One region of the Actinoplanes sp. NPDC049598 genome, then DNA from elsewhere that is predicted to be linked to it. Evidence: riboswitches for the same ligand, from Rfam matches in the RefSeq annotation. Region 1 holds a riboswitch; each other region holds the start of a gene.
The links. Region 1 has a riboswitch for cyclic di-AMP ahead of AB0J66_RS30900 (hypothetical protein). Riboswitches for the same ligand answer to the same signal wherever they lie in the genome.
Positions count from the first base shown of each region.

Region 1 (4,529 bases):
GCTGGCCCGGCGGAACGGCTTGACAGCGGCCGGGCGGCTCCCCGGCCTGGCCGAGTACACCCGGCACCTCTGGTCCTACCGTCACTTCATCGCGGCGTTCGCCAACGCCAAGGTGAGCGCCTCGCTGGGCACGACCAAGCTGGGTGTCGTCTGGCAGGTGCTGACCCCGCTGATCAACGCCGGCGTCTACTACGTGATCTTCGGCGTCCTGCTCAACACCAAGCAGGACACGAACAACTTCATCGCGTACCTGTGTGCGGGCGTCTTCATCTTCGGCTTCACGCAGTCGGTGGTGCAGGCCGGGGCGATGGCGATCACCTCGAACATCAACATGATCCGGGCCCTGCACTTCCCCCGGGCCAGCCTGCCCATCGCGATCGCGCTGGTCGAGGTGCGCAACATGATCGCCTCGATGATCGTGCTGGTCGCGATCATCCTGCTCACCGGCGAGCCCCTCACCGTCCAGTGGCTGCTGGCCATCCCGGCCCTGGTCCTGCAGGCGATCTTCAACGCCGGCCTGGCGCTCTTCGTGGCCCGGCTCTGCGCCAAGGTCACCGACATTCGCCAGCTCATCCCCTACATCATGCGGATCTGGATGTACGGCTCGGCCGTGCTCTACCCGGTCACCTTCTTCTCCGACCGGCTGCACGGCTGGCAGCTCAAGCTCGTCGAGGCCAACCCGATGCTCGTCTTCATCGAGCTGATCCGGCACGCCCTGATGGAGAACGTGACGCTGGCCGCCTCCCCGCTGCGCCTCTGGACGTATGCGGTGATCTGGTCCGCCCTCGTGGGCATCGGCGGATATGTGTACTTCTGGCGCGGAGAGAAGGGCTACGGCCGTGGCTGACGAGCGAATCCCCACTGTCATCGCGGACGACGCGCACATCGTCTACCGCATCTACGGTTCGGTCGCGCCGGGGGCGAACAGCCCGCTGGCCAGCTTCAAGCGGATCGTCACAGGCAAGAAGAGCGCGGCCGTGCGCGAGGTGCACGCGGTCAAGGGCGTCAGCTTCGTGGCCTACCGCGGCGAGGCGATCGGCCTGATCGGCACCAACGGGTCCGGCAAGTCGACGCTGCTGCGGGCGATCGCCGGCCTGCTGCCGGTCGAGCGGGGCGGGGCGATCTACGCGGCCGGCCAGCCCTCGCTGCTGGGCGTGAACGCCGTGCTGATGAACGACCTCTCCGGCATCAAGAACGTCGAGCTCGGCTGTCTGGCCATGGGCATGACGCCGGCGCAGGTCAAGGAGCGCACGGCCGAGATCGTCGAGTTCTCGGGCATCGACGAGCGGGGCGACTTCAGCTCGCTGCCGATGAAGACCTACTCCTCCGGCATGGCGGCCCGGCTGCGGTTCTCGATCGCCGCCGCCAAGAAGCACGACGTGCTGCTGATCGACGAGGCGCTGGCAACCGGTGACGCCAAGTTCCGCAAGCGCAGCGAGCAGCGGGTGCGCGACCTGCGCGAGGAGGCCGGCACGGTCTTCCTGGTCAGCCACAGCGAGCAGTCGATCCGGGACACGTGCGAGCGCAGCATCTGGCTCGAGTCGGGCGTGATCCGCGCCGACGGCCCGACCGAGGACGTCCTGAAGGAGTACGAGACCTACGTCCGCAAGTAAAGGTCTCGCACTCCCCCGGCTCAGCTAGCGCATCGAGAGATGCACGTGGTTGGTGTGGTCGCTGGAAGGGTCGCCGTTTCCGCGGGTGTACGCCTTCCAGCCACTGCTCGGCAGCCAGATCCGCTCGAACCAGATCACGTAGAGCACGCCGAGCCGGTCCGAGTTGTTGATGAAGTAATTCGCGAGATTGGTGCCGTACGTCTTGCTGGCACCCGTGGCGACGCCGCCGAAGCCGTTCTTGTCGGCGGCGAAGTCGCAGGCCTTGCCCTTGGGATGCTCACCGCTGTTCTGCTCGCGGAAGCAGGCCACGAAGCGGGTGAAGCCGTCGGCCTGGGCCTGCTTGAGGGCGTTGAGCGTGCGCGGGCTCAGGCAGCCACTGGTGGTCGGGTCCTTCTCGGTGCAGCCCTCGGACGGCAGTGAGCCGTCCGAGTCGCGGGGCGCCGCTCCCGCCTTCTTCTTGCTGGAGCTGCTGGGGGCGTTGTCGCTCGGCTGCGGGGCGTCCTCGCCGGTCTTGTCCTCGCCGCCGGTGTTGGCCGCCTTGAGGGCGCTCTCGGCCTGCACCTTGCGCTTGGCCATCAGCGCGACCTGCTTCTGCTCGTTGCGCACCTCGGTGTCGATGGCCACCTTGGCCGCCTGCTGGGCGTCCCGGGTGGTCTTGAGCGCCGCGACCGCCGTGTTCTCCTTGACCGCGATCGTCTCCAGGGTCTCGGCCCGGTCGAGGAAGCCCTCAGACGAGCCGGCCGCGAGCAGCGCGCTCATCGGGCCGAGGCGCCCGGTGCGGTACGACTGCTGGATGATGTCGTCCAACGCCGCCTGACGCGGGCCGATCTGCTGGTCGAGCTCCTTGAGCTTGGCCGCGAGCTCGGCCTGGCGCTTGCGTGAGCGGTCCAGCGCCTCCTTGGCCTCGACGAAGCCCTTGGAGGCGGCCTCGAGCTGCTGGATCAGGGTCTTGGGAGCGCCCTCGCCGTCGTCGCCGGTGTCGCCCGGCGCGGCCGAGGCCGGGGAGGCCAGCGCGAGGCCGGAGAGCGCGACGAGCAGCGCCAGGGTGGCTGCTAATCGTCGCCGGACAGTCTTGTGCCGCACACCTGTTCCTTCCGTCGGCCGCCGACCGAGTTAGCTGACGGGTTCGGGACGGAAGTGATCCCTACCGCGGATGCGGATTCACCCCGGAAAGATTGGTTCCCCGGCTCGTTCGGAAACGATTAGGCGGCGATCCCCGGGGGGTGGGGATCGGCACCGACCATACCGAAGACATCGAACGATCGACAGTTATCGCACGCGACGCAATTGAATGGCGACACACCGTGACTGCAATTACGGAATGTTACAAGTGGACTACGCGAATACTGTTTCGCGAGGCCTGAAGGGCGGCCCGTTGTCGGGTAAACTCGCCGTCGGCCCGCCCAACCAGGCACCGCCCCCGAGGTGCCGGCGGCCACCGCCCAATCGCCGCGAGGCGAGCCGGGGAACCAGGTCAGTGTGGGGTGAGTCCGCGTCAAGCGGTAGGGATCGCTTCCGTCCCGAACCCGTCAGCTAACCCGGTCGGCGGTTTACTCGGAAGGAACCTGCATGACCGTACGACCCCGCCGGTGGCTGATGCTTGCCCTGGCGCCGATCGTCTCTGTCGCTTTCCTGGCCTCGCCCATATCTCCGGCTTACGCCGAGCCCGGCGACGGGACCTCCGCGACCCCGGACGAGTCGGCCGGCAAGGAGAACCAGACCCTCGACGAGTTGATCGAGTCCTCGAACCGCCGGTTCGTCCAGGCCAAGGGCGCCGTGGCCAAGTCGACGGCCGCGCAGAAGGCCCTCGCCACCAAGATCAAGACGGCCGAGGCCCGGCGCAACGAGCTGATCCCCGAGGTCAACGCGATCGCCAACCAGCAGTACCGGTTCGGCCAGCTCAACGCGGCCAGCTTCCTGCTCAGCAGCAAGGGCTCGGACGACTTCCTGCGCCGGGCCATGTCGCTCGAGGAGATCAACACCGAGCACGACCGGAAGCTCGGCGAGCTCAACAAGGCGATCGACGAGGTCACGAAGTCCAAGGTGGCGCTGGACGCCGAGGTCAAGAAGCAGCAGACCAACCTGGTCGCGATGCAGAAGCAGAAGGAAGCGGCCAGCCAGGCCCTCAACCTGGTCGGCGGCGAGGGCCTCACCCAGGGCCACGTGCTCGCCAAATCTCCCGTCGCCAAGGCCGCGCCCCGCAATTCCGACGGCGGTTTCTCGCCCGAGTCGTGCACGGTGAAGGACCCGACGACCAGCGGCTGCATCACCGCCCGGACCTTGAACATGTACAAAGAGGTCAAGAAAGCGGGCTTCGACAGATTCGTGGGCTGTCACCGTGACGGCGGGCCGTTCGAGCATCCGAAGGGCCGGGCCTGCGACTGGTCATTGCAGGACAGCGGTTTCGCGGTCGCGCACAACGCGGACATGAAGGAGTACGGGAACAACCTGATGGCGTTCCTGGTCCGCAACGCGGACCGGCTCGGCATCTATTACGTGATCTGGTACAAGCAGATCTGGTTCCCCTCCGAGGGCGAGTGGAGGGCGTACCACGGGCCGAGTGACCACACCGACCACGTGCACGTCTCGATGCTCTGATCCGCCACTCAAACGTGAAACGGCCCCCGGTTCGCACCGGGGGCCGTTTTCGTCATTCGGTGAATCAGGCGGTCGCGCGGCGCACCGGAGCACGGCCGGCCGGCTGGGCCGGCGCCGGGCCGACCTGCGACGGGGCCGGGTTGGGCACGGTCACCGGCTTGACCTGGGTGACCTCGACCTCCTTGCCGTGGTGCAGCAGCACGAGCCGAGCCGAGCCGCCGCCGTTGCGCAGCGAGTACGTGGTCTCCTCGGGGGTGACGTTGACCCGCAGGCGCAGGCCCCGCCAGAGCATCGAGAAGTCCAGCGCGTTGATCCGGC
Region 1 is NZ_JBFAOX010000015.1:130,132-134,660, reverse strand. It holds gene AB0J66_RS30910 (ABC transporter permease) at 1-847, shown strand, start outside; gene AB0J66_RS30905 (ABC transporter ATP-binding protein) at 804-1,613, shown strand; gene AB0J66_RS30900 (hypothetical protein) at 1,638-2,696, opposite strand; cyclic di-AMP (ydaO/yuaA leader) riboswitch at 2,700-2,832, opposite strand; cyclic di-AMP (ydaO/yuaA leader) riboswitch at 3,043-3,176, shown strand; gene AB0J66_RS30895 (hypothetical protein) at 3,183-4,211, shown strand; gene AB0J66_RS30890 (glycoside hydrolase family 65 protein) at 4,276-4,529, opposite strand, start outside.

Region 2 (4,529 bases), on a different contig from region 1:
CGTCACCCCGGCCGTCCGGATGGTCCGGGCGCTCCGAACCGTTGTCGAACGGTGGGTCACTCGCCTGGGCATCACCCGTGCGGGCGAGTGAACTGCGCCGCCGCGTGCCGCATTGTGGCAGGTGGTCCCGTTCGGTGAACGCCTCGGGATCTTTTCGATGGTGCTTTTGTTTCAGACCCGTAGCGAACCTGACGATCCACCACCTGAACCCGGGAAGCCACTCGGCCGTACAGGGTGGTGACGAGCGTCCCAAGGACCTTGGTGATGCCCGTCGCTGTGATCGATGAGGGACCGGTGGTGTCATGGGACGAGCGACGGGTATCCGTCTGTCAGCGCTGCCGACAACCAGGGCGCGTGGGAATGCCAGCGGAGTGACACCTGCTCAGGAACTACGCACTGGGCTCTCAGCTATCACCCAGGCATTCGTGACACTTTCGACCCACCAGCCGGAATCAGTACAGGCAGCAATTTGTTGTGTAGATGCCAGTAACCGCAATACGCGAACTGCGGACGTTACGGGGAGGAACTGATGGACACAGGTATCGCCCGTAGCGGGGTTAGTAGTGATGGCAATGAGGGGACCGTGGGCAACGTGGAGAAGAGCACCGTCTTGAGGACCGATCAGGTTGCCGAAGAGCGCGACCTCGTTGGCGTCTACCTGCACGAGATCTCACGGACGCCGCTTCTGGACGCCGCGCGGGAGGTGGAGCTCTCCAAGGCGATCGAGGCCGGCCTGTACGCCGAGCACCTGCTCGAGACCGGCGAGGCCAAGCGCGGCGTGAGCCGCGAGGAGCTGGAGCGGCTGGTCACCGAGGGCCAGAAGGCCAAGGACCTGTTCATCCGGGCCAACCTGCGGCTGGTCGTGTCGATCGCCCGGCGCTACGTGCGTTCCGGCATGCCGATGCTCGACCTCATCCAGGAGGGCAACACCGGCCTGGTCCGCGCGGTCGAGAAATTCGACTACGAGCGCGGCTACAAGTTCTCGACGTACGCGACCTGGTGGGTCCGTCAGGCCATCAGCCGGGCCATCGCCCAGCAGGAGCGCACCGTGCGTCTCCCCGTGCACCTGGTCGAGGACGTCAACCGGATGCGCAACGTCACCCGTCAGCTCGTCCGCGAGCTGGGCGGCGACCCCGAGCCCGAGCAGGTCGCGGCCGCGCTCGGTGTGACCGTGGAGCGGGTCAACGAGCTCACCCGCTGGGCCCAGGACACGGTGTCCCTGGACACGCCGGTCGGCGACGACGGCGACACCAACCTCGGCGACCTGGTGGCCGACAGCGACGCCCCCTCGCCCGAGGACATCGTCCTGACCGCCCTGGAGCGCCAGCGCATCGAGGGTCTGCTCAACCACCTCGACGACCGGTCGGCCGGCATCATGCGGGCCCGCTACGGCCTCGAGGACGGCCGGGAGCACTCGCTGACCGAGGTGGCCTCGCGCTTCTCGCTCAGCCGCGAGCGCATCCGCCAGCTCGAGATCCAGGCGCTCGGCCGGCTGCGTGAGCTGGCCCGGGCCGAGGGCCTGCAGGCCGCGTAAGGTTCCTTCCTCCCCCCGCCCACAGACGCGAAAGGCCGGTACCCGACGGGTACCGGCCTTCATCGTGTGCGCTGGCGGGTCGCTAGACCCGGCCGTATCCGTACGGGGTCATGACGTTGATGGAAACCTTCTTGACCACCGTGCCGGTGTGCGGCGCATGAATGATCATGCCGTCGCCGACGTAGATCGCGACGTGCCCGAGACTTCGGTAGAACACGAGGTCGCCGGGTTGCAGCTCGGACTTGCTGATGCGGGTCGTCGCACTCCACTGGGCCTCGGTGTTGTGCGGCAGCGACTTGCCCGCCGCGGCCCACGCGCCCATTGTCAGGCCCGAGCAGTCCCAGGTGCTGGGGCCGTCGGCGCCGAACACGTACGCCTCGCCGAGCTGGGCATAAGCGAACGAGACAGCCTTGCCGGCCGAACCCGCGATGGTCGGAACGGGACCGTTGTACTTGGTGGGGGTCTCTTGCGCCTGGCCGTAGGCCTGGGTACGCATGGCCATCAATTTCTTGATGTCCTTCTCGATGCCGGTCTTCTGGGTGGCCAGCGCCGTGACCTGAGCCTGCTGCTTGGCCTGGGTCGCCTTGAGGGCGGCCTGGCGGGAGCTGAAGTTCTGGGTCGCCTCGGTGTAGGCGTCGATGTCGCGCTGGTTGGACCGGGTGATCTGGTCGAGATAGCTGATCTTGTCGACCAGGTCGTCCTGTCCACCGGTCAGCAGAGCGGTCATCGGGCCGACCCGGCCCTGCTTGTACGTCGTCGCCGCGAGGGTGCCGACGCGGGCGCTGGCGGTCTTGAGCGCGGCCTGGGCCGGAGCCAGGGACGCCGCGAGCTTCTTCTCGTCCGCGATCGTCTTCTGCAGGTTGATGCGCATCTTGTTGTAGTTCTCGGTGACGTCCTCGAGCTGGTTGGACGCCGCCTCGATCTTCTTGGTGAGCTCGCTCGTGGACGGCGCCGCGTGCGCGGCCGTCGCCAGAGACCCGGTGATCGCGACAGCCATGGTCGCGACTGCGAGCGCCCGAAGCCTCGTACGGAGGTGTGGCACCGGTTAGTGGCCTTTCTTCCGCTTGGCCGCCTACCGGGTCAGCTGTCGGGTTGGGGCCCGGAAGAAGCCCTCCCGCGCGCACGCGGATTCACCCCAGAAACACGGTTTCCCGGCTCCGGCGTGGGACTTTGCGCGCTCGGGGGAGGGCGGCGGTCGTCACGCAGGATTGGGCGGCGTTGGCCGGCGCCACCGAGGGGAGTGGCTGCGGACCGAACCAACCGCATTAACTTATCGGGGGAAACATCAAATGCAAGCTGTCACAGAGTGATTTAAGACTGCGGACCGCTTTGCGTCATTGATCCCGATAACAGATAGTCATTCGGCCGGGACAATGTGTTGATGGTCCCTCTCAAGCCGGACTATTCGCAAGCTCGGCCTGACGCTCCGGAATCCACTGCTTGCTCACCTTGCGCTCGACCCAGAACGACAGGAACGGGATCGTGCCGGCCAGCATCACGGCGATCATGCGGGGGAACGGCCAATTCGCCCGGCGGGACAGGTCGAAGGTCAGCGCCAGGTAGACCATGAACAGGAAGCCGTGCAGCGGGCCGACGACCGCGACCACGGAGGCGTTGTCGGCCAGGTACTTCAGCGGCATGCCGACCACCACGAGCGCGAGCAGGCCCACGCCGACGATGTAGGCGATGATCCGGTAGCGGGTCAGGGCTCCCTGCACAGTGGCACGTCCTTCTTCTACTTCGGCCCGGGGTAGTCGCCTGGGCGGGCCCCCGGGTGTTCCTTCAACCAGGCCAGATAGTCGTTGTAGGCGGCCGTCTCGGGATCATCGGCGTCCGCGGCCGGGCGCACGGCCACCCGGACCGGCCGGCCGACGGTAACAGCCGTACCTGGGAGCCTCTCCGGCTCCGGCTCGTCGCCGTGCGACGGGTCCAGCTTGCGCCGGGCGAGCTGGACCTCACGCCACCAGAGGAAGACCACGAAGCCCGCGAAGACCGGCCACTCGAACATGTAGCCCCAGCTGATCGCGTTGCCCCCGGTGGCACGGCTGAACTGCCACCAGCCCAGCACCAGGCACCCGAAGAACAGGATCAGCGCCAGGACGTGCCGGGCGATCCACGCCGGAGTCCACAGGCCCTTCATGCCCTTGAGCGTACCGGCGTGGGTTTGACCCCCGCCCGCACGGGCAACCGTGCTGGCAGCACACCGACCACCCGCGCCCACGGAGGTACGCCATGACCGATGCCCAGGACTCCTCGGCGCCCCTCATGGAGAACGGGATCGACCCCGCCGGCCTGGCCGACGAGGACCTGTTCCGCGAGCTGGGCAGCCTCTACCGCACCCGGCTGGCCACCCTCCGGCACGGGCCCGACGCCGCCCTGGCCAACCACTTCAAGCGGACCGCCGAGCTCGAGACCGAGTACCTGGCCCGCAATCCCGGGCGCGAGGTCGACCAGGACCGGCTGACCCAGGACTTCCAGTAAGGAGCCACCTTGACCGAGACGCTGCGCGCCCGGCTGGCGCGCGTCGGCCAGTCGTACGCCCCCCACGAGCACCGGCCGCTCGCCGGCTACCTCGCCGCCATGGGCGCCTTCAGTGCCCTGGCCGCGAGCCTGGCCGCCGCCGCGAAGGTCACCGGGAAGCCCGCGCCGGAGCGCCCCTCCCTGGGTGACGTGGCGCTGCTGTCGATCGCCACCCACAAGCTGAGCCGGCTGATCGCCAAGGACTCGGTCACGAGTCCGCTGAGGGCGCCGTTCACCCGTTACAGCGAGCCGGCCGGCGCGGCCGAACTCAACGAAGAAGTACGCGACCACGGCAGCTCCCTGAAACACGGGATCGGCGAGCTCATCACGTGCCCGTTCTGCCTGGCGGTGTGGGTCGCCACCGGCCTCACCGGTGGTCTCGTGCTGGCCCCGCGCCTCACCCGCCTGGCCGCGACGACTTTGACGGCCACTGCGGTCTCCGACTTCCTGCAGATGGCCTACGACATCTCCAAGC
Region 2 is NZ_JBFAOX010000031.1:41,094-45,622, reverse strand. It holds gene AB0J66_RS42505 (sigma-70 family RNA polymerase sigma factor) at 530-1,534, shown strand; gene AB0J66_RS42500 (C40 family peptidase) at 1,617-2,531, opposite strand; cyclic di-AMP (ydaO/yuaA leader) riboswitch at 2,589-2,719, opposite strand; gene AB0J66_RS42495 (DUF3817 domain-containing protein) at 2,926-3,252, opposite strand; gene AB0J66_RS42490 (hypothetical protein) at 3,270-3,674, opposite strand; gene AB0J66_RS42485 (DUF6158 family protein) at 3,767-4,015, shown strand; gene AB0J66_RS42480 (DUF1360 domain-containing protein) at 4,025-4,529, shown strand, end outside.
Region 2: it holds a riboswitch for cyclic di-AMP, as region 1 does, so the genes downstream of both, AB0J66_RS42500 (C40 family peptidase) here and AB0J66_RS30900 (hypothetical protein) in region 1, are expected to answer to the same signal.

Region 3 (4,529 bases), on a different contig from region 1:
GACCCTGCACTACGGGTACGACGGCTGGTCGTCCCCGCAGGACGTGCCGATGGAGCGCGACGACGCCGGCTGGCTCGCCGCCGTGCCGGTCGGCGGGCGCCACGTCGTCGACTGCGTGGTGCGCTCGGCCCGATCCGAGCAGTGCGACAACAACGACGGGGCGGACTACCGGCTCTGGATCTCCCTCGACCCGGTCGACGCGCACACCCACGTCCGCGCCCCCGGCGGCGGGCAGCTCGGCTTCGACAGCCTGCGCACGGCCGCCTTCTCCGGTGGCATGACCCACGCGCTGGTCTGCTGGACCGAGAACGACCTGGTCGAGATCGTCGCCGAGGCCACGCCGTGGCTCACCCCGCTGGTCTGGGTGCGGCCCGGCGGGCCCGATCCGGCCGGCGTCCGCAGGCGGCTCGGCGCCGGCGCGGCGGGGCTCAAGCTCCACCCGGCGTACGACGGGTATCCGGCCGACACGCCAGGTCTGGACCCGTACCTTCGCGTGGCCGAGGAGGCCGGCGTCCCGGTGACCGTGCACAGCGCGCCCGGGCCGGCCGATCCCGACCTGATCCGGCGGCTGGCCGAGCGCTTCCCGGCAGTGCGGTTCGTGCTCTACCACACGTATCTCGGGCCGCCCGAGGGCCGGCGGCGGGCCGCGCGGCACGCCGCCGCCCTGCCCAACCTCTACCTCGAGACGTCCTGGTGCCGGTCGGCCGAGGCCGAGCGCCTGATCGACGAGGTCGGGCCCGAGCGGGTGCTGTTCGGCTCGGACGCGGCGACGGACGGGCCGGACCACTTCGTACGGCGGCCGCCGAACATCGAGATGACCGAGAACTACAACACCGGTCTCCTGCGGCTGGCGCAGCGCCTGGCGCCTTCGGTTTTCCGTGCTTTCGCGGAGTCGAACGCCCGGCGGCTCTTCGCGCTGCCACCTGGGCGTTTGGCCAAGCGGCGGCGGCTGACGCGGCGGCCGTCACTCTGACGTGGCGGTGTGGCGGGCGGGCAAGATCTCCCATGGCTCGCTATGTTGGGTCCATGACGACGACCGGCGACCGCAGGACACTCCTGCTGCGCTCGTTGTTGTCCGTTCTGCTGTTCGTGTTGCTGGCGCAGGTCGCCACGCCGCAGCGGCCGTCCGCGACGTCTTCCCCGCGGGCCGCTGTCTCCTCCTCCGCTGTGTCCGATCCCTCGTCCTCGCTCACCGAGCCCGACGAGTCCGCGGAGTCCGAGCAGGCGCCGATCGACCGCGCCACCGTCCTCAGCACACAGTTCACCGCGGGTGTCCGCGGTTCTCGCGCGCCTCCGGCCGCGTCCGCCTGATCAGCGCCTTCCCGCGCTGATCGCAGCTGCCCACGGTGGACTCGACACGCGGACGGATTGACGATCATGAACGTTGTAGCGGAGATGCTTGTTTCCTCACCGGCGCCGGCCATCTGGGCCACGCTGATGCTGCTCACCCTGCCGGCCCTGCTCCTGCTGGGCAGCCCGCAGGCGATGCGCCACCCGCGCAAGGCGGCCCAGGAGACCGTGGCCGTGCTGCGGGCCCGGAGCGCTTTCAAGAACCGCCAGGCCGAGGAGGCCGCCCAGGCGGCGCAGTTCGCCTCCGAGATCCAGGTGGCGGCCGAGCGCGCCGCGGCGAGCGCCGGCCGCTGGCAGGAGGTCTGGGAGCAGGCCGCCCAGGCGGTCAACGTCGCCTACGACGCCTGGCTGGAGGCGGACGCCCGGGTGCGCCGGGCCGCCGCGGGCGCCGTCTGGGGCACGCCCTGGTCGGCCCGGACCTGCGCGGAGTACGCGGACCGGGAGAGCTTCCTGCACCGGGCCGTCGAGGCCGCCGTCGGCCGCGGGGAGCTGCCCGCCTCGGCCCTGGCCGACGCGATGGCCGAGCGCAACGGCTGGGACGCCCGGCTCCACCAGGTCGAGCAGGAGCTGGTGATCGCCCGGGCCTCGGCCGCGTGGCTGCGTCAGCGGTACGAGCTGGCCACGGCCGCCGAGTCGGCCGCCTGGCACGATGTCTCGCTCGCCCGCAGCACCGCGAGCAGCCTGCGCGACGAGGCGCAGGCGGCCGCGATGCTGGCGGCGGCCTCGGCCCCGGTGCGGAAGAGCACCGAGGTCCGGGCGAGCCGCCGGGTGGTTCTCGCTGCGGGGAGCCTTGCTCAGATCGCGATGCGCTGACCCGGGAAGATCAGGTTCGGGTCGTCGATGATGCTCTTGTTGAGCTCGGCGAGCCGCTCCCAGCCGCCGTCGATCTGGTAGCGGTTGGCGATCTTGGCCAGGGTGTCGCCGGCGCGGACGATGTAGAAGTCGCCGGTCGTCTTCGTGGTGCTCCGGGGCGCGGCGGTCGTCGACTTGTGGGTCGTGGACGACTTGTGCGTCGTCGCCGACTTGTGCGTCGCCGACTTCTTGCTGGTCGTCGACTTCTTGGCGGTGGAGGACGACTTCTTCTCCGAGGCGCCGCCGGTGTTGGTGCCCTTGTAGCTCTTCGACGAGCCGGCCTTCTTGCCGCAGACCGGCCAGGCGCCGATGCCCTGACCGTCGAGGACCTTCTCGGCGATCGCGATCTGCTCGCCCCGGCTCGCCTTGTTGGCGGTGCTGGCGTACTTGCCGCCGCCGTAGGCCTTCCAGGTGCTCTTGGTGAACTGCAGGCCGCCGTAGAAGCCGTTGCCGGTGTTGATGCTCCAGTTGCCGCCGGACTCGCACTGGGCGACGGCGTCCCAGTTGACGCTGCCCGCGGCCTGGGCCGGCTGGGCCGCGCCGAAGAGGGCGAACGCTCCGGCCACGCCGGCGGTGGTGAGGCCGAGCGCGACGGTGTGCTTACGGTTTTGTGCCATGGAAGAACAACCTCCACGCCTACGAGGTGAGCTGTCGGGTTCGGGCTGAGGTGCCCGGCCGCGCGAGGCGGCTTCACCCCGAGGCACGCGCGGTGGCGTGCCGGAGAACGTTTGGGTCCCCCGCTCCATGCCTGAGTTGAATTCCGTCGGGCGGCGGCAGGACTCGGCGTTCCGCCCGCGGTGCCCACGATCGTGGGACCGGCCGACCGTAACCACGCCGATCGACCCTCGGCAAAGCCACGAAGGGCGATCGTGACGTTGTTCTCAGTGCGCCCGGCCGGGGAATGCGCCCGGTTCTGCCCCGTTTTGCCGTGATCACCGATCAAGGCTGCGACCAGGCCGATCAGTCCGGCGTTACCAGGCCCTGGAGCCCGACGACAACGGCGATGATGCCGAAGACGGCCAGCAGCAGCCCTCGCCCGAACGGCGCCTCCGCGGTCTTGCGGCCCGTCAGCCGGTCCCACAGCAGGGCGACCCCGACCGCGATGCCGACCACCTCGAAGTGGAAGACGTGCGGCCCGTCGAAGAGGTGGACCAGCAGGTAGTAACCGCCGGCGACCAGGGCCACGACGCCGACCACCCAGCCCCACGGCGCGACCCGGTCGGCGAACGTGCCGAACCCGCCGCCGACGCGCGGAATCTGCCGCAGCAGGGCCGCGGCGAGCAGCAAACCGCCGAGAATGTTCGCGAGATCCAGCAACAGCGCCATCAGCATGCCTCCCGGTTACCCATACGGGAGCGCTCCCATGTCGGGTTCAACGCTTCATCACTTCCAATACGAGCAGTCGGCGCAGAACCGCTGATGCGGGATCGTGAAGGCCAGGCAGCAGGTCCGGCGGCGCACCCGCTCGGTGTTCCAGTCGACCAGGTGGGCCACGTCGAGCATGCGCAGCACCTGGCCGGTCGTCTCCCCCGGCGGCGCGCCCGCCACCGTCGAGGCGCGCTGGGCCGCGTGGGCGATACCCGCCGACAGCGAGCCCAGAAGCAGGCGGCGGCTGACCCGGGCCGCGCCCTGGACCGCGTCCAGCAGCGGCGTGACGTGCTCGTCGAGCAGGGTCCGGCGCAGGGTGGCCAGCAAGGCGGCCTCGTCGCTGACCACGGAGACCCGCGGCTCGCCGCGGCCGGCCAGCGGGTCGTCCGGCAGCACCGAGACCGGGATGTCCTCCCGCAGGCCGAGCCGCGCCGGGGCGTACCGGTCGTCGAACCGCACCAGAACCTGGGCCGTCGTGAGATGCGGCACCCGGCGCGCGGCCACCCAGCCGAAGACGGCGGGCACCCCCAGCCAGTAGGAGTACGCCTTCCAGATCAGCGCCGCCGACACGTGCGGTTGCGCGGCCCGCCAGCGCCGGCGGCCCGCCTCGAGCAGCACCTCGACGCCGTCCCCCGCGAAATCACCGGCCGGGATCCAGCCATCGAGATCCGTCACCAGCAGATCGGCCGCGAGCCCCGGCACCCGGGTACTGGAGCCGTACCCACCCGCGATCGCGGCAAGAATCGGCGCGTCCACGAGATCTCCCACCGCTCAGGTATACCCGCCGCGCCCCTGCGGTATCCGACGCTCCGCAGTGGACGCTAGTTTGACCAGGTGAAGATCGGCGTCAACCTCCCGCAGACCACCACATACGACCTAGCGCACGACGTCACCGCGTTCGCCCGCGCGGCGGAAGACCTCGGCTTCGACAGCCTGTGGGCGTACGAACGGGTGCTGAC
Region 3 is NZ_JBFAOX010000002.1:435,040-439,568, forward strand. It holds gene AB0J66_RS07910 (amidohydrolase family protein) at 1-973, shown strand, start outside; gene AB0J66_RS07915 (hypothetical protein) at 1,027-1,311, shown strand; gene AB0J66_RS07920 (hypothetical protein) at 1,378-2,163, shown strand; gene AB0J66_RS07925 (transglycosylase family protein) at 2,145-2,819, opposite strand; cyclic di-AMP (ydaO/yuaA leader) riboswitch at 2,822-2,978, opposite strand; gene AB0J66_RS07930 (hypothetical protein) at 3,163-3,528, opposite strand; gene AB0J66_RS07935 ((2Fe-2S)-binding protein) at 3,586-4,338, opposite strand; gene AB0J66_RS07940 (LLM class F420-dependent oxidoreductase) at 4,405-4,529, shown strand, end outside.
Region 3: it holds a riboswitch for cyclic di-AMP, as region 1 does, so the genes downstream of both, AB0J66_RS07925 (transglycosylase family protein) here and AB0J66_RS30900 (hypothetical protein) in region 1, are expected to answer to the same signal.

Region 4 (4,529 bases), on a different contig from region 1:
CCGACACGATCCCCGGCTCGAGCAGGTCGAGACCGTCGAAGAAGCGCTCGACGGCGGCCAGCGGGCGCGGCGAGAACAGCGGCCGGATGTTCTGGTTGACCGCGTTCATGGCGGCGATCGTCTGCTCGTCGAGCGGGTCGAAGGTCGCGTGCGACAGCACCAGATAACTGCCGGCGGGCAGGGCCGAGACCAGCTGCTTCACGATCTCGTACGGGTTCTCGTGGTCCTCGACGAAGTGCAAGAGCGCCACCAGCAGCAGCGCGACGGGCTGGGAGAAGTCCAGCGTGTCGCGCAGGGCCGGGTCGGCCAGGATCTTCTCCGGGTTCCGGGCGTCGGCGTCGATGTACGCAGTCGCGCCCTCGCGGGAGCTGGTCAGCAGGGCCCGCGCGTGCACGAGCACCAGCGGATCGTTGTCCACATAGACGATCCGCGACTCGGGCGCGATGCCCTGCGCGACGTCGTGCACGTTCTCGTTGGTGGGCAGGCCGGTGCCGATGTCGAGGAACTGCCGCACCCCCGCCTCGGCCGTCAGGTATCGCACCGCCCGCTGCATGAAGGCGCGGTTCTCGCGGGCGGCGGTGCGGATGTGCGGGAAGACGGCCGCGATCGCCTCGGCGGCGTCCCGGTCGGCCTGGAAGTTGTCCTTGCCGCCGAGCCAGTAGTCGTACCGTCGCGCCGGGTGCGGCTTGGTCACATCGAGACGCTCAGAAATGTCCGCGCTGTCGGCACTCACCAGGATCCCCTGTCATCCGTGACATCAGGCGGTAGATCGTAACCCGTCCCCCACCCATGTGAACGGAGTCCAGCATGCCGCGAAGGCGTAGTCGTACGGTCACTCTGCTGGCCGGCTTGCTCGTTCTGATCCCTTCGGCCGCCGCCGCGGCCCCTCCTCGCCCGGCGCCCCTGACGGAGCTGAGCGTGGTGTCCGAGCAGGTCGCCTCCGGGCTGCGGCGCCCGGTCGCGATCACCGGGCTGCCCGACGGCCGGATGCTGATCGCCGAGAAGGAGGGCACCGTCCGGGCCTACCACCCCGACACCGGTCTGGCCGCCGACCCGGTGCTCGACCTGACCGCCCTGGTCGACACGTCGGACAACGAGCGCGGCCTGCTCGGCATCACGCCGGCGCCCAACTTCGCGCGGACCGGCCTGCTCTACGTGGCGTACACCAGCCGGCCCGCCGGCGCGCTGACCCTGGCCCGCCTGCCCCTCGGCGCCCCGGAGCGGCTGCAGGTGCTGCTCACCCAGGAGCACGCCGAGTACGGCAACCACAACGGCGGGCAGGTGGCGTTCGGCCGCGACGGCTATCTCTACTGGTCCACCGGCGACGGCGGGCACGCCAACGACCCGTTCAAGTCGGGCCAGGACCTCGGCACCCTGCTGGGCAAGATCGTACGGATCGACGTGAACCGCGCCTGCGGCCCGAAGCCCTACTGCGTGCCCGCCGGCAACCCGTTCGTTCGTACGCCGGGCGCCCGGCCCGAGATCTGGCTGTACGGCCTGCGCAACCCGTGGCGGTTCTCGATCGACGTCGACAATTCCCTGTGGATCGGCGACGTCGGCCAGGGCCTGGTCGAGGAGATCAACCACATCCGCCCGTGGCAGGGCGGGGCGAACCTCGGCTGGTCCTGCAAGGAGGGCACCCCGATCTTCGACCAGGAGCAGTGCCGGCCCGGCGTGCAGTACGTCGACCCGGTCTTCGAGTACCCGCACTACATGACCGAAAGCTGCTCGGTCACCGGTGGCGTGGTCTACCGGGGCTCCCGGACCCCCAAGGCGCGGGGCACCTACATCGCGAGCGACTATTGCTCGACCCTCGCCTTCGCCGTGCGCCCCAGGCCCGGCGGCGGCTACGAGTCCGCCACCATCGGCAACTTCCCGACCCAGCCGACCGCCTTCGGCGTCGACGTGCAGGGCGAGCTGTACGTGCTGAGCGACTACCCCGGGTGGCTGAGCCGGGTGCGTTTCGAGTGAGCTTGCGGCCGGGCCGGGAGGCGGTACAACGCCGTACGCCTCCCGGCCCGGTCCGCCGCTCCGGGGTCAGGCGAGCCGGCGGACGACGTAGTTGGAGCTGAAGATCTTCCGCTTGCTGACCCGCGCGCCACTGTGCGGCGAGTCGTAGATGTAGCCGTTACCGGCGTAGATGGCGGCGTGGTAGCCGTACGAACCCCGGCGCGAGATCAGCAGATCACCGGGCTTCTTGGCCGACTTGCTGACGCCACGGCCGTACCGCTGCTGCGAATGCGCCTTGTGCGGCAGCTTGACACCGACCGACTTGCGGTAGACGTACATCGTGAAGCCGGAGCAGTCGAACCGGTGCGGTCCGGCCGCGCCGTAGAGGTAGAGCGCGCCGACGTGCCGACGCGCCTCGGCCAGGATCTTGGCCCCCTTCCCGGACGACGGCCTGATCACGGTGACCTTGATCTTCCGGCCGACGTGCGCGGCGAAGACGGCGTTGCCGGTGTAGGAGGTGCGGAAGTATCCCGTCACCTTCGGCGCGGCCGAGAAGCTGACCGTTCCCTTGCTGGTCAACCGCTTTGCGAACCAGGTGTGCCACTTGCCGTTCCGGTACGCCTGCAGGCGTACCACCCCCGAGGTGATCGCCGCGCCGGTGGCGGGGTTGCGGTAGGTCGCGGTGATCCGCACCGACTTGCCGGCGGTCAACGACCGGGCGCTGTACGTGGTCCGGATGGAGACCTTCTTCTTGGCCGCGGCGGCTTTCGTCGCGGAGACGTGCGCCGTGGGGGCCGGGCCCGCCGCGGCGACCGCGCCCGGAGTGCCGACCAGCTGGCCGGCGCCGAGGCAGAGACCCAGGGACAGTGCGATGGTGCCGGTGCCGACGGACATGCGGCGCCGGCCCGAACTGTGTTCGTGCACGGTGGAAACATCCTTCCGGCACGCCTGCGAGGTTAGCTGTCGGGTTCGGGCGGGAAGGTTGCCCGGCCGCCGGGGGCGGCTTCACCCCAAGGCCCTCGCCACGCCGCCCGCACCGGGTGCGGTGGCGCCGAAGAGCCGATGGTGGTTCCCCCGTCCCTGCCCCGTATGCCTTCGCGGTGGTGGTGTCGCTCATGGTCGCGACGACCGACCGGGGTAGGGCTCGGCGTGAGCCGGTTCGTCGCGAGCCGGCCCGCTCTGCGGTCGGCCCCATCTTGCTACACCAATTCCGCCGCTCCCTCCGAGCAGCAAAGACTACCCAAAGTAGTTGGCACATTGCTGAGTGCCCGGTTTCTTGCAGTTGAAATGACAAGCAGTTATTGATCTGCTACAAGAGGTGTAAGTCGACCAGTGAAAAAGGCCACACAATTCTCGGTCGAGGGATAGGCCCGGCGAGGCTGGTAACACCTACAAAGTGTAGGTTTTTACTTTCCGGAAGAGGCGACGCCATCTGATGACCGCAGCCCTCGGCCCCTCGTTCCTGAACCCGGAACACCTGATCTCCACCTTCGGCCTTCTCGGCATCCTGGCGCTCGTCTTCGCCGAGTCGGGCCTGCTGATCGGTTTCTTTCTGCCCGGCGACTCGCTTTTGTTCACCGCCGGGCTTCTGGTGGCCGACGGGACGTACCTCAAGCAGCCCTTGTGGCTGATGTGCCTGCTGGTGTCGATGGCGGCGGTGGCCGGGGACCAATTCGGTTATCTCTTCGGCCGCCGCTTCGGGCCGTCGCTGTTCCGGCGGCCGGACTCGCGGCTGTTCAAACGCGAGAATCTGACCCGGGCCAGTGGATTCTTCGAGAAGTACGGCGCCCGGTCCGTCGTTCTCGCCCGTTTCGTTCCGATCGTGCGGACCTTCACGCCCATCGTGGCCGGAGCCGGCCACATGAAATACCGCACCTTCCTGCTTTTCAACGTCATCGGCGGCACGCTGTGGGGCTGCGGGGTGACGATTCTCGGCTATTTCCTCGGGCAGATCGCGTTCGTGAAGTCGAACATCGAACTCATCCTCGCCGGCATCGTCGCCGTGTCGGTCATTCCGGTCGGCATCGAGCTCCTGCGCGGCCGGCGACGGGCCCGGGCCGGCCGATGAGGGCGGGTCACGACTCGTCGGCCAGCAGCTGCCGCAGCAGGGCGGCGTCCGCCTCGTCCAGCGTCCCGACGAACTGCTGGAGGACCCGGAGCCGGTCCGGGCGGGCGGCCAGGGCCGCGCTCATCTGCGCCGCCGCCGCGGTGGCGGCATCCTGGGTCGGCCAGTAGGCGTGCCCGCGGCCGGCGCGGCGCCGCTGGACGGTTCCCTTGTCGTGCAGCCGGATGAGGATGGTCTGCACGGTGTTGTAGGCGAGGCCACCACCCAGCGCCTCCTGCACCTCGGCCGCGGTCATCGCCTCCGGGGCGGCCCACAGCACGCTCATGGCCGCCGCTTCGAGGCTGCCGGGCGTCCGCCGCCCGCCCTTCGTCGTCACCGTCCTGACCTCCGCGGTCAGGATAGCCGCGGCGGGGTCCGATCTGCTCGGACCCCGCAACGGTCAGGCGGTCGCCAGGAGCTTGCTGTCGACCGCGGCGGCCATGGCCTCCATGCCGGCGTTGTTGGGGTGCATGTG
Region 4 is NZ_JBFAOX010000026.1:49,184-53,712, reverse strand. It holds gene AB0J66_RS39620 (SAM-dependent methyltransferase) at 1-733, opposite strand, end outside; gene AB0J66_RS39615 (PQQ-dependent sugar dehydrogenase) at 808-1,971, shown strand; gene AB0J66_RS39610 (NlpC/P60 family protein) at 2,038-2,874, opposite strand; cyclic di-AMP (ydaO/yuaA leader) riboswitch at 2,881-3,008, opposite strand; gene AB0J66_RS39605 (VTT domain-containing protein) at 3,386-4,018, shown strand; gene AB0J66_RS39600 (BlaI/MecI/CopY family transcriptional regulator) at 4,026-4,391, opposite strand; gene AB0J66_RS39595 (GDSL-type esterase/lipase family protein) at 4,455-4,529, opposite strand, start outside.
Region 4: it holds a riboswitch for cyclic di-AMP, as region 1 does, so the genes downstream of both, AB0J66_RS39610 (NlpC/P60 family protein) here and AB0J66_RS30900 (hypothetical protein) in region 1, are expected to answer to the same signal.